Regions from separate parts of the Clostridium sp. DL-VIII genome, predicted to be linked through region 1. Evidence: riboswitches for the same ligand, from Rfam matches in the RefSeq annotation. Region 1 holds a riboswitch; the other holds the start of a gene.
The links. Region 1 has a riboswitch for cobalamin ahead of cbiQ (cobalt ECF transporter T component CbiQ). Riboswitches for the same ligand answer to the same signal wherever they lie in the genome.

Region 1 (4,771 bases):
AATAAAAATGAACTAAGAAACTTAGATAAAATGCAAAATATACGAAAAAGTTATGATTTGCTGCTAGGTGACTTCGAGCGAAAAAATAATTGGGGAATAATAAAAGGAAAACCTGTTATTATTGATTATGGTTTTACAAGTGAAGTTAGATCAAAATATTATCATTCTAAGTAAATATAAAGCAGGATATTATAATTTATATCCTGCTAAAATTTATAAAATAAGCATATAAAAGCAGTCCATTTTCTTTCAAATCTATATGCATTTTAATTTTTTTATATCACATTTGTATTTCACATCAGGAATATCATCACTTCATTTTGCAATTTTGTAGAATATATAAAACTACATCTCTAAAATTCTGAAAAAGCAAGAAGTAAATAGGTTATGTTTAATTGGTATTGACATATTTGCCTTGGAATAGTAATTTTATTAAATGTAAAATGCAAATGCAAATCATATGCATGTGGAGGTGCAAGTGTGAAAAAGAAAATTATTTCAGGAGTTTTAGCTAGCTTAATTGGTATTACATTAATAGGATGTGGAGCTGATACAAAAACTACAGCGCAAAAGGCAGAAGACGGTAAGTTAAGTATTGTGGTTTCTATATATCCCCTAAAGGAATTTGCAGAAGAGATTGCAGGAGACAAAGTGGATATTACGTGTTTAGTTCCAGATAATGTAGAGCCGCATGATTATGAGCCTAAAACTAAGGATTTTGAGGAATTAACTAAAGGAAAGGCCTTTATTTATAATGGCTTAGGCATGGAGACGTGGGTGGATAAAGTCAATGATACTATTAAGGATAAAGATATACTTATTGTAGATTCAAGTGAAGGAGTACAAGCTAGGAAAGAAGATAATGCTATTGATCCTCACAGTTGGCTTAGTTTAAAGAATGCAGAAATACAATCTGAAAATATAAAAAATACTTTAGTTAAATTAGATGAAAAGAATAAAGATTATTACGAAGAAAATTATAATAAATTTAAAGGCGAATTAGAGGATTTATATAATGAATATCAACCTAAATTTGATAAATTAAGTAAAAAAGATTTTGTAACAGGACATGCTGCCTTTGGATATCTATGCAGAGATTTTGGATTAACTCAGAAATCAGTAGAAAATTTATTTGCTGAAGGGGAACCCACTCCTAAACAATTGGAGGATTTGGTTAATTTCTGCAGAGAAAATAATATAAGTACTGTTTTTTCTGAGGAACTTGCTAGCCCAAAAGTTTCAGAAACTTTGGCTAATGAGGTTGGAGCTGTTGTTGTGCCAATATTGACGTTAGAATCAAAAGAAGATGACAAGGATTATATAGAAGCTATGAGATATAATTTAGATCAAATATATCAATGCTTAGAAAAAGAATAAAATCTATATAATAAAAAACTTTCATTGGTTACCATAAACAATTTATGATATAATATAAAAACATAGTTGAGAAAGTAAAATTTAATAAGAAAATATAGGTTTGATTAAAATAAATTTTAGTTGATTAAAAGGGAATTAGGTGAGAATCCTAAACTATCCCGTAGCTGTATTGGAGGAGTTTGAATACATATTATGTCACTTAGAAATAGGGAAGGCGTATTCGAATGATAATTCTTAAGTCAGAAGACCTGCCTATATTTGGCACCGTAAGGCACATGGAAAATATAATGGTATATTGCCTTGTTATTTTTTTATGTGACTAAACTCTACGAGTGATAGGGGGAGCGTTTTAATAACAGTTTATTTGTGCATTTTATATGAGTGAACAGGTTTTATTATGTCTTTTTAACCCTTTTGTTAGAAGGACTTTTTATTTTGCATAAAATTCAGATATGCAACATATGAACCAGACTTATAACGTATACTTTTTTATAAGTTAAGGTAATAACAAAAGCGGTGACAATCTTAATGAGTTAAGAGTTATAAGTTATGAGTTAAGAAAGAAAAGCCTATACGCTTTTCAAAAAGTATATTTGGGAAATCTTTCTAAAGAGAGATTTCATCCTTAACTTGTTACTTATAATTATATATGGTTTCTTTATTAGTTCACTCAATCTAAAAATTACAAGTAATAAATCAAGTTCTTGATTTGTTTATCTGTATAATGACCAAAATACAAGGGAGATGTGAGATGGGAAAGACTATCAATAACCATAAAATTGGACATAAACATGGAGAAGGATATTCAATTGATTTTTATGCTTATGCTTCAAAAATTAGAAAGTGGAACGCTGTATTTAAAGTATATCTATCAATTTTAACACTAATTCTTTGCATTGCATTTGATAATCCATATGTATCTATTGCAGTAATAATTACAATGGCATATGTTACAGTTATTAAAGGTGAGATCCCATTAACTGAATACTTGCCAATACTGGCAATTCCAATTACTTTTATTTTACTTAGTACTTTTACTATTGCCATTGATTTTTCAAAACAGCCAATAGGACAGTATAACTTATATCTTGGATTTGGTTATGTATTTACTTCAATTATTCAGCTTAAGAAAATGACATTTTTAATTTTAAAAATTTTTGCAGCTATTAGTGCTCTACAGATGATGACATTATCAACTCCAACTTTTGAGATTATTTCTGTGCTTAGAAACGCGCATGTGCCAAAGATTATTGTGGAATTGATGAGCCTTATTTATCGCTACATATTTATTTTAATGGACGTCTCCGCTAAAATGAAAAATTCTGCAAAGTCGCGCCAAGGTTATTGTGATTTTAGAACTTCTTGCTATACCTTTGGAAGTATAGCAAGTAACATGCTTATTATTTCACTTAAGAAAGCAAATGCTTATTATGATGCTATGGAAGCTAGATGTTATGATGGAGAACTTGTATTTTTAGAAGAAGATAAAAAAATAGAAATAATACAAATTGTTTTTGCAATATTATTTATAATTTTTTTGATTTTGCTTTGGAGCTTTACAAGATAAAAAACATTCCAAAATAGCAAGTGCATTTGCTGGTTATTTATTTTCATACGCTTAGAAAGGAAAAATCATGAAGAAGTTAATACTAAAAATTGAAGATTTATATTATACCTATGGAAATGGAAAATCTGCCGTAGATGGAGTAAGTGTGGATATTTATGAGGGTGACAAAATTGCTGTCATTGGCTCAAACGGTTCGGGAAAGTCTACCTTTTTCTTAAACGTAGATGGTGTACTTACACCTGAGCAGGGGAAAATTATTTACAGGGATATGGTTATTAATAAAAAAAATTTAAATGAACTTAGAAAGAATATAGGAATTGTATTTCAAGATGCTGACAATCAAATTATCGCATCTACAGTTAAGGCTGAAGTTGGCTTTGGACCTATGAATTTAAAACTTCCAAAAGAAGAAGTATTAAAACGAGTTGATGAAGCTCTGGAATATATGAATATTTGTAATTTAAAAGATCGCCCGCCTCATTATTTAAGTGGCGGTGAAAAGAAACGTGTTAGTATTGCTGATATTATTGCAATGAAATCAGAAATTGTAATTTTTGATGAACCAACAGCGGCTTTGGATCCATTAAATGCAATGATGTTAGAAGAAGTCTTGCTAAAGCTTGGAGCTGAAGGAAAGACAATGCTTATTTCTACACATGATGTGGATTTTGCATATAGATGGGCTGAAAGAGTCCTAGTGTTTAGTGAAGGAAAAATTATTGCAGATGGATCACCACTTGAGATATTTCAAAATATGGGAATTTTAAAAGCGGCAAATTTAAAACAGCCAACCCTAATTGAGGTTTATGAATCTCTTGTAGAAAAACAGATTTTAAAAGATATAAAAGCCTATCCTAAAAGCATACAGGAATTTAAAGACATACTATGAGAATATGGATTATAAATAAAATTTTTAAGATGGAGTTCTATACTTCAGCTGAATTTATATGATTTTATTATTTAGCTTTTGGTTATATAAATATCAGAAGCTTTTGGAGGGGGAGAAAAATGAATAAAAAAGAAAAGAGAATTGTTGCTTTAGCAGCAGCATTTGCTTTAGTGTTTGGAGTGGCTCCAGCAGCTAATGCCATGCACATTATGGAAGGATATCTTCCACCACAATTTTGCATTATATGGGGTGTTGTATGTGTTCCATTTTTAGTGACCGGCTATTTATCAATTAAGAAAACAGTGTCTGAGCATCGTAGATCAATCACAATTTTGGCCATGGCTGGAGCATTTGTATTTGTACTTTCATCTTTAAAGATTCCATCAGTAACAGGAAGCTGCTCACATATGACTGGTACTGGACTTGGTGCAATATTGTTTGGACCAGCCGCAGTTAGTATTTTAGGAATCATTGTACTTATTTTCCAGGCGATTTTGCTTGCTCATGGAGGAATAACTACTCTTGGTGCTAATACATTTTCTATGGCTATTGCAGGCCCATTTGTTTCTTACGGAATATATAAATTATGTCAAATACTCAAAATCAATAAATATGTAGGGATTTTCCTAGCGGCATCAATTGGTGATGTATTTACTTATTGTATAACAAGTTTTCAGCTTGCACTAGCATATCCATCAGAAAATGGTGGTGTTATGGCATCAGCAGCTAAATTCCTTGCAGTATTTGCGCCAACACAAGTTCCACTTGCAATTATCGAAGGAATTCTAACAGTAGTTATTATAATAGGCCTTGAAACATATGCAAAATCTGAATTGGCAGGCCTCGGATTAGTGAAGGGAGGGAAAAATAGTGTCGAAGACTAAAAAGACAGTTATAAGTCTATTAACAATTGCTGCGATTATAGCAGTTATCCCTTT
Region 2 (4,771 bases), 1.7 Mb from region 1:
TCACTAAATTTTAAAGTATCTTCGGATACTTCTAATCCATAATAAACATATGTAATCATCATAATAAGCAGATATCTTTTTATACTTTTTTCACTGCGAATTTGATAATCATCTAATCCTAGTTTTTTCTTAGATTCTCTAAAGAAAATTTCGATCGGCCACCTATGTTTGTAGTGGTTTAGCAATTCCAATAATGACATATTAGAATCAGGACTTATAAAAGCTCTTAAACAGCCATCTTTAAAAAGAGCTTCTTTAGGCCAACTTAGAATTATTAAGGCTTCTTTTAAATCATTTAACTTTCCTTTATAGGAATATACATAATACTCTGAGTTGCCAACTTTAACTAGGTCGACATCCTCTTTAGTTAGTGTTTTCCCGAAAGCGTTAAGCTTAATACCAAGTCTTTCATGATTAGTAGGATAAATTACTCTGTTAGTACGTAATCCACCTACATATTTGAAACCAGCTTTTTTAGAAGCATTAAAAATCTTTTTACAACTATACCAGCTATCACACAAAACATATCCTTCATTTTTTGGAGATGGTAAGGAATTTATAAGCTCAATAGCCATTTGAATTTTACTCTTAATCTTTTTGTCGTAAATAGATATTGAGTATGGCATAACAACATCATCACAAATAAGCATAACAGTTACTAATTGATGTCCGTAAACAGTTTTATGTTTTAAATGAGAATTGTGAAAACTACACTTTTCAATAGGTTTTACTGCCTTTGACGAGGGCACAGTCCTTTCCGAGATAGTATCATCTATAGCGACATAGATTGGTTTTCCAGTTGCTTTAGAAATTTCCCAAATCTTTTTTATAACCAAATTACGGAGTGCTCTTTCAACAAAGTCTTTATTCCAAGGACTTTTAGATAAGAATTTTCCTACATTCGTCCTATGCCTGAAAGGCATAAGGTCGGCTACGTCAGTAACTTTACCTACAAATCCTTTTTTTATCATAGCACTCATAATAAGAGCTATAATATGAAGCTGCGGCTTAGTAAAATAAATTGCAAATCTTGATTCTTTTAAGAATTTGATTATAGATGATGAATTTGTTATAATTGAGCCTATGAACATTTATGTTATCTCCTTGTTATTTTTTGTGTGAGAACTTAATTATAACAAATGATTTTATAAATGTTCTATTTTTTATTATTGGTAAGTTATTGGATGTAAAAACGCTCGTTTATAGTCTATAAATAATTTTCCCATGTTCTGGTATAAGTACCCCATCTATATTCAAGAAAAAAGTTGATTTTCCTGAGCCATTGGACCCAATAACAGCAATCTTCTCACCTTCATATATATCCACACATACTCCATCTAATGCAGACTTTCCATTTCCATAAGTATATTGGAGATCTTCAATTTTTAATATTAATTTTCTCATAATAGTTCCTTTCTATCTTGTAAAGCTCCAAAGCAAAATTAAAAAAAACAAGAATACTGCTGCGATAATAATTTGTATTGTTTCTACATTTTTATCTTCCTCTAAAAATACAAGATCTCCATCATAACATCTAGCTTCCATAGCATCATAATAAGCGTTTGCTTTCTTAAGTGAAATAATAAGCATATTACTTGCTATACTTCCAAATGTATAACAAGAAGTTTTAAAATCACAATAACCTTGACGTGACTTTGCAGAATTTTTCATTTTAGTAGAGACATCCATTAAAATAAATATATAACGATAAATTAGACTCATCAATTCTACAATAATCTTTGGTACACATGCCTTGCGTAACACATAAATAATCTCAGAAGTTGGCGTTGACAATGTCATCATTTGTAGAGCACTAATAGCTGCAAAAATTTTCAAAATCAAAAATATCATCTTCTTAAGTTGCATAGTTGAAGTAAAAACATAGCAAAATCCAAGAGATACGTTATACTGCCCTATAGGCTGCTTGAAAAAATCAATAGCAATAGTAACAGTGCTGAGTAAAATAAAAGTAATCGGAATTGCCAGTATTGACAAATATTCAATTGCTGGAATCTTTCCTTTTATAACTGTCAGATAAGCCATCACAATTATCACTGCAGCAGATACATATGGATTGTCCAATACAATACAAAGAATCAGTGTCAAGATTGATAGATATACTTTAAATGCAGCATTCCACTGCCTGTTTTTTGAAACATAAGCATAAAAGTCAATTGAATATCCCTCTCCATGCTTATGACCTATTTTATGTTTATTATGATGTATGCCATCACTATGAATATGCTCACTTAGATATTTCCATATAAAGAAAAAAACAATCATTAAAAAAATAGCACATAAAATAACAATTTCCTCCATATCACATCTCCTTTAAATTTTTATATGGTTTTTCTACAAAAAAAAGTCCTTTTAACTAAAGTGTTAAAAAGACATAATAACAAAACATACTTACTAATATAAAAACAGTAAATAAATCTTTCATCAAAACGCCCCCTCTATCACTCGTAGAGTTAATGGTGCAAAATATAGGCAGGTCTTCTGACTTAAGAATCATCATTTAAGTACGTCTTCCCTAATTAAAAGTGACATAATGTACTTAAATTCCTCTAATACAGCTACGGGATAGTTCAGGAATCTTACCTGATTCCCTTTTAATTAATCAATTTAAAATATAATAAAATTTGATTAAACCTATATTTTATTATTAAATTTTATTTCTCATATCAATATATACAATAGCATTATTAATTCGGAAAAGCAATTAGTATATTTTCAAAATATATTTATATTTTGCAAAAGTAAATCACTAACTTTAATATCGTATTTAGAATATAATGCTTGATAGTTGAAATATATGAAATAAAATGTGTAATATATATTAAGATTTATTACAAGAATAATCTATGTAAGTATTATTCTTGTAATTCTATATATAGTTAGATATAATTTATTTATACGCAAATGAAAGATTCTACTAATAAAATATTTTTTTCAATAGTAATTTATGCAATTTAAAATTCATATTTTAGTTAATTCTTCTTGTTTTCACTTTAATTAAATTCATATTACTACTTGTACTTAAAAATTTAATCTATTTCCTTGACACCATTCTCATAGAATATAAAAAGTTCTTTTTATTATTAAAAAAGAGAATTAGAGATAAGTTTATCTAAAAAGAGAATAACTTTTCTAATTTATCATTATTCAACTTTCTTCCTATTACACAAATCTTGCCTGTATAATCAGGATTACCATAACGAATTTCGTATTCTTCTGAAACCAAGTCAAAATTAATCCACTTTCCATCAATATCTTGAACAATTCCTTTTGCTCGTAAAACTTCTCCATATTCTTTCGATTGTGTTAATTTCTTTAATATATTATCCAATTCACTACGCTTGTATTTCTTAGGCGTCTCTATACCCCATGTTACAAACACATCATCTGCGTTATGGTGCTCATGATGATGGTGACAATGACATTCATGAATTTCATTATTATCTTCTTCATTATGATGACAGTGGCATTTATTAGATTTATCACTATGTTCATGCTTCTCATGATGATTACAATGACAACTATGATTATTTAAATTTTCCTTATTAAGAAATTCTTTTTCAAAAGAATTTCTGCCTTCAATTGCACTTAAGACTTGTTTTCCACTTAATTCATCCCATGGAGTAGTAATAATATTGGCTTTATTATTATGCTTCTTTATTTCTTTAACACATATATTTAGTTCCTCATCTGATAATTTCTGCGAGCGGCTTAAAATAATAGTTCTTGCATTTTCAATTTGATTATTAAAAAATTCTCCAAAATTATCCATATATGTTTTATACTTAATCGAATCCACTACTGTTGCAAAACTATTTAATGAAATATTATCATGCTCTTTTATATTTGCAACTGCTTCTATTACATCAGATAACTTTCCTACCCCAGATGGCTCTATTATAATACGGTCTGGTTTATATTTTTCTAAAGCATCTTTTAACGCATTTTTAAAATCTCCAACTAAAGAACAACATATACACCCTGAATTCATTTCCTTAATTTCAATTCCTGAATTCTTAAGAAAACCACCATCTATTCCTATTTCTCCAAACTCATTTTCAATCAATAAAACTTTCTCATTTTTTAACGCTTCTTTAATAAGCTTCTTTATAAGTGTTGTCTTCCCTGCTCCAAGAAAACCTGAAATTATATCTACTTTTGTCATATAAAATTCATCTCCATATACTTATTTTTCTTATTATTAATTTGTGCCTTCTTCATAGAAGTTTTTACATAATTCATATTCCTGTTATTTAGAAAGCAATAAATATTGGTATATCTTATTGTATTTCTAGTGAGATAATTATCATTTTTTCTAATTGTTTTTTATTTAATAATTTTAATTTGCAATAAAAAATGTATGCATCTCCCTTTCTGTTTGTTCCTTTCCATTTCTATCTACAAATTCTTTTCTTGCTTCTTGAAGTCTTACTGATATCGTAATTGGTACTACTTCCATTTTCATCTAAAAACCTCTCACTTAAAACAAAATTAATTTCATAACTCTTGACCAAAAATATTTACCTTTATAAAAATAGACTTTAAACATTAATAATTCTAATGCTAAGTCTACTTTTATAATAACATTTTAGCCAATAGTAAAAATTTAAATTTCTAATATGTTATATTAATAACTCTTTTATTCATTTTCTAAGCATTTATAGATTTCGTCTAGATTGTATCTCATTGATTCTATATAATTCTTATCATCTTCTTTAGATTCTAATGTTAAAATTGGTACCACTTTTGCTCC

Region 2: it holds a riboswitch for cobalamin, as region 1 does, so the genes downstream of both, cbiQ (cobalt ECF transporter T component CbiQ) here and cbiQ (cobalt ECF transporter T component CbiQ) in region 1, are expected to answer to the same signal.

The regions. Positions count from the first base shown of each region.
Region 1 is NZ_CM001240.1:4,677,013-4,681,783, reverse strand. It holds gene CDLVIII_RS21585 (hypothetical protein) at 1-174, shown strand, start outside; gene CDLVIII_RS21580 (zinc ABC transporter substrate-binding protein) at 481-1,377, shown strand; cobalamin riboswitch at 1,457-1,648, shown strand; gene cbiQ (cobalt ECF transporter T component CbiQ) at 2,129-2,944, shown strand; gene CDLVIII_RS21570 (energy-coupling factor ABC transporter ATP-binding protein) at 3,012-3,833, shown strand; gene CDLVIII_RS21565 (energy-coupling factor ABC transporter permease) at 3,953-4,717, shown strand; gene CDLVIII_RS21560 (cobalt transport protein CbiN) at 4,704-4,771, shown strand, end outside.
Region 2 is NZ_CM001240.1:6,382,777-6,387,547, forward strand. It holds gene CDLVIII_RS28735 (IS701 family transposase) at 1-1,091, opposite strand, end outside; partial or broken gene CDLVIII_RS28740 (ATP-binding cassette domain-containing protein) at 1,207-1,404, opposite strand; gene cbiQ (cobalt ECF transporter T component CbiQ) at 1,417-2,319, opposite strand; cobalamin riboswitch at 2,472-2,671, opposite strand; gene CDLVIII_RS28750 (CobW family GTP-binding protein) at 3,131-4,183, opposite strand; gene CDLVIII_RS32710 (hypothetical protein) at 4,358-4,483, opposite strand; gene CDLVIII_RS28755 (zinc ABC transporter substrate-binding protein) at 4,658-4,771, opposite strand, start outside.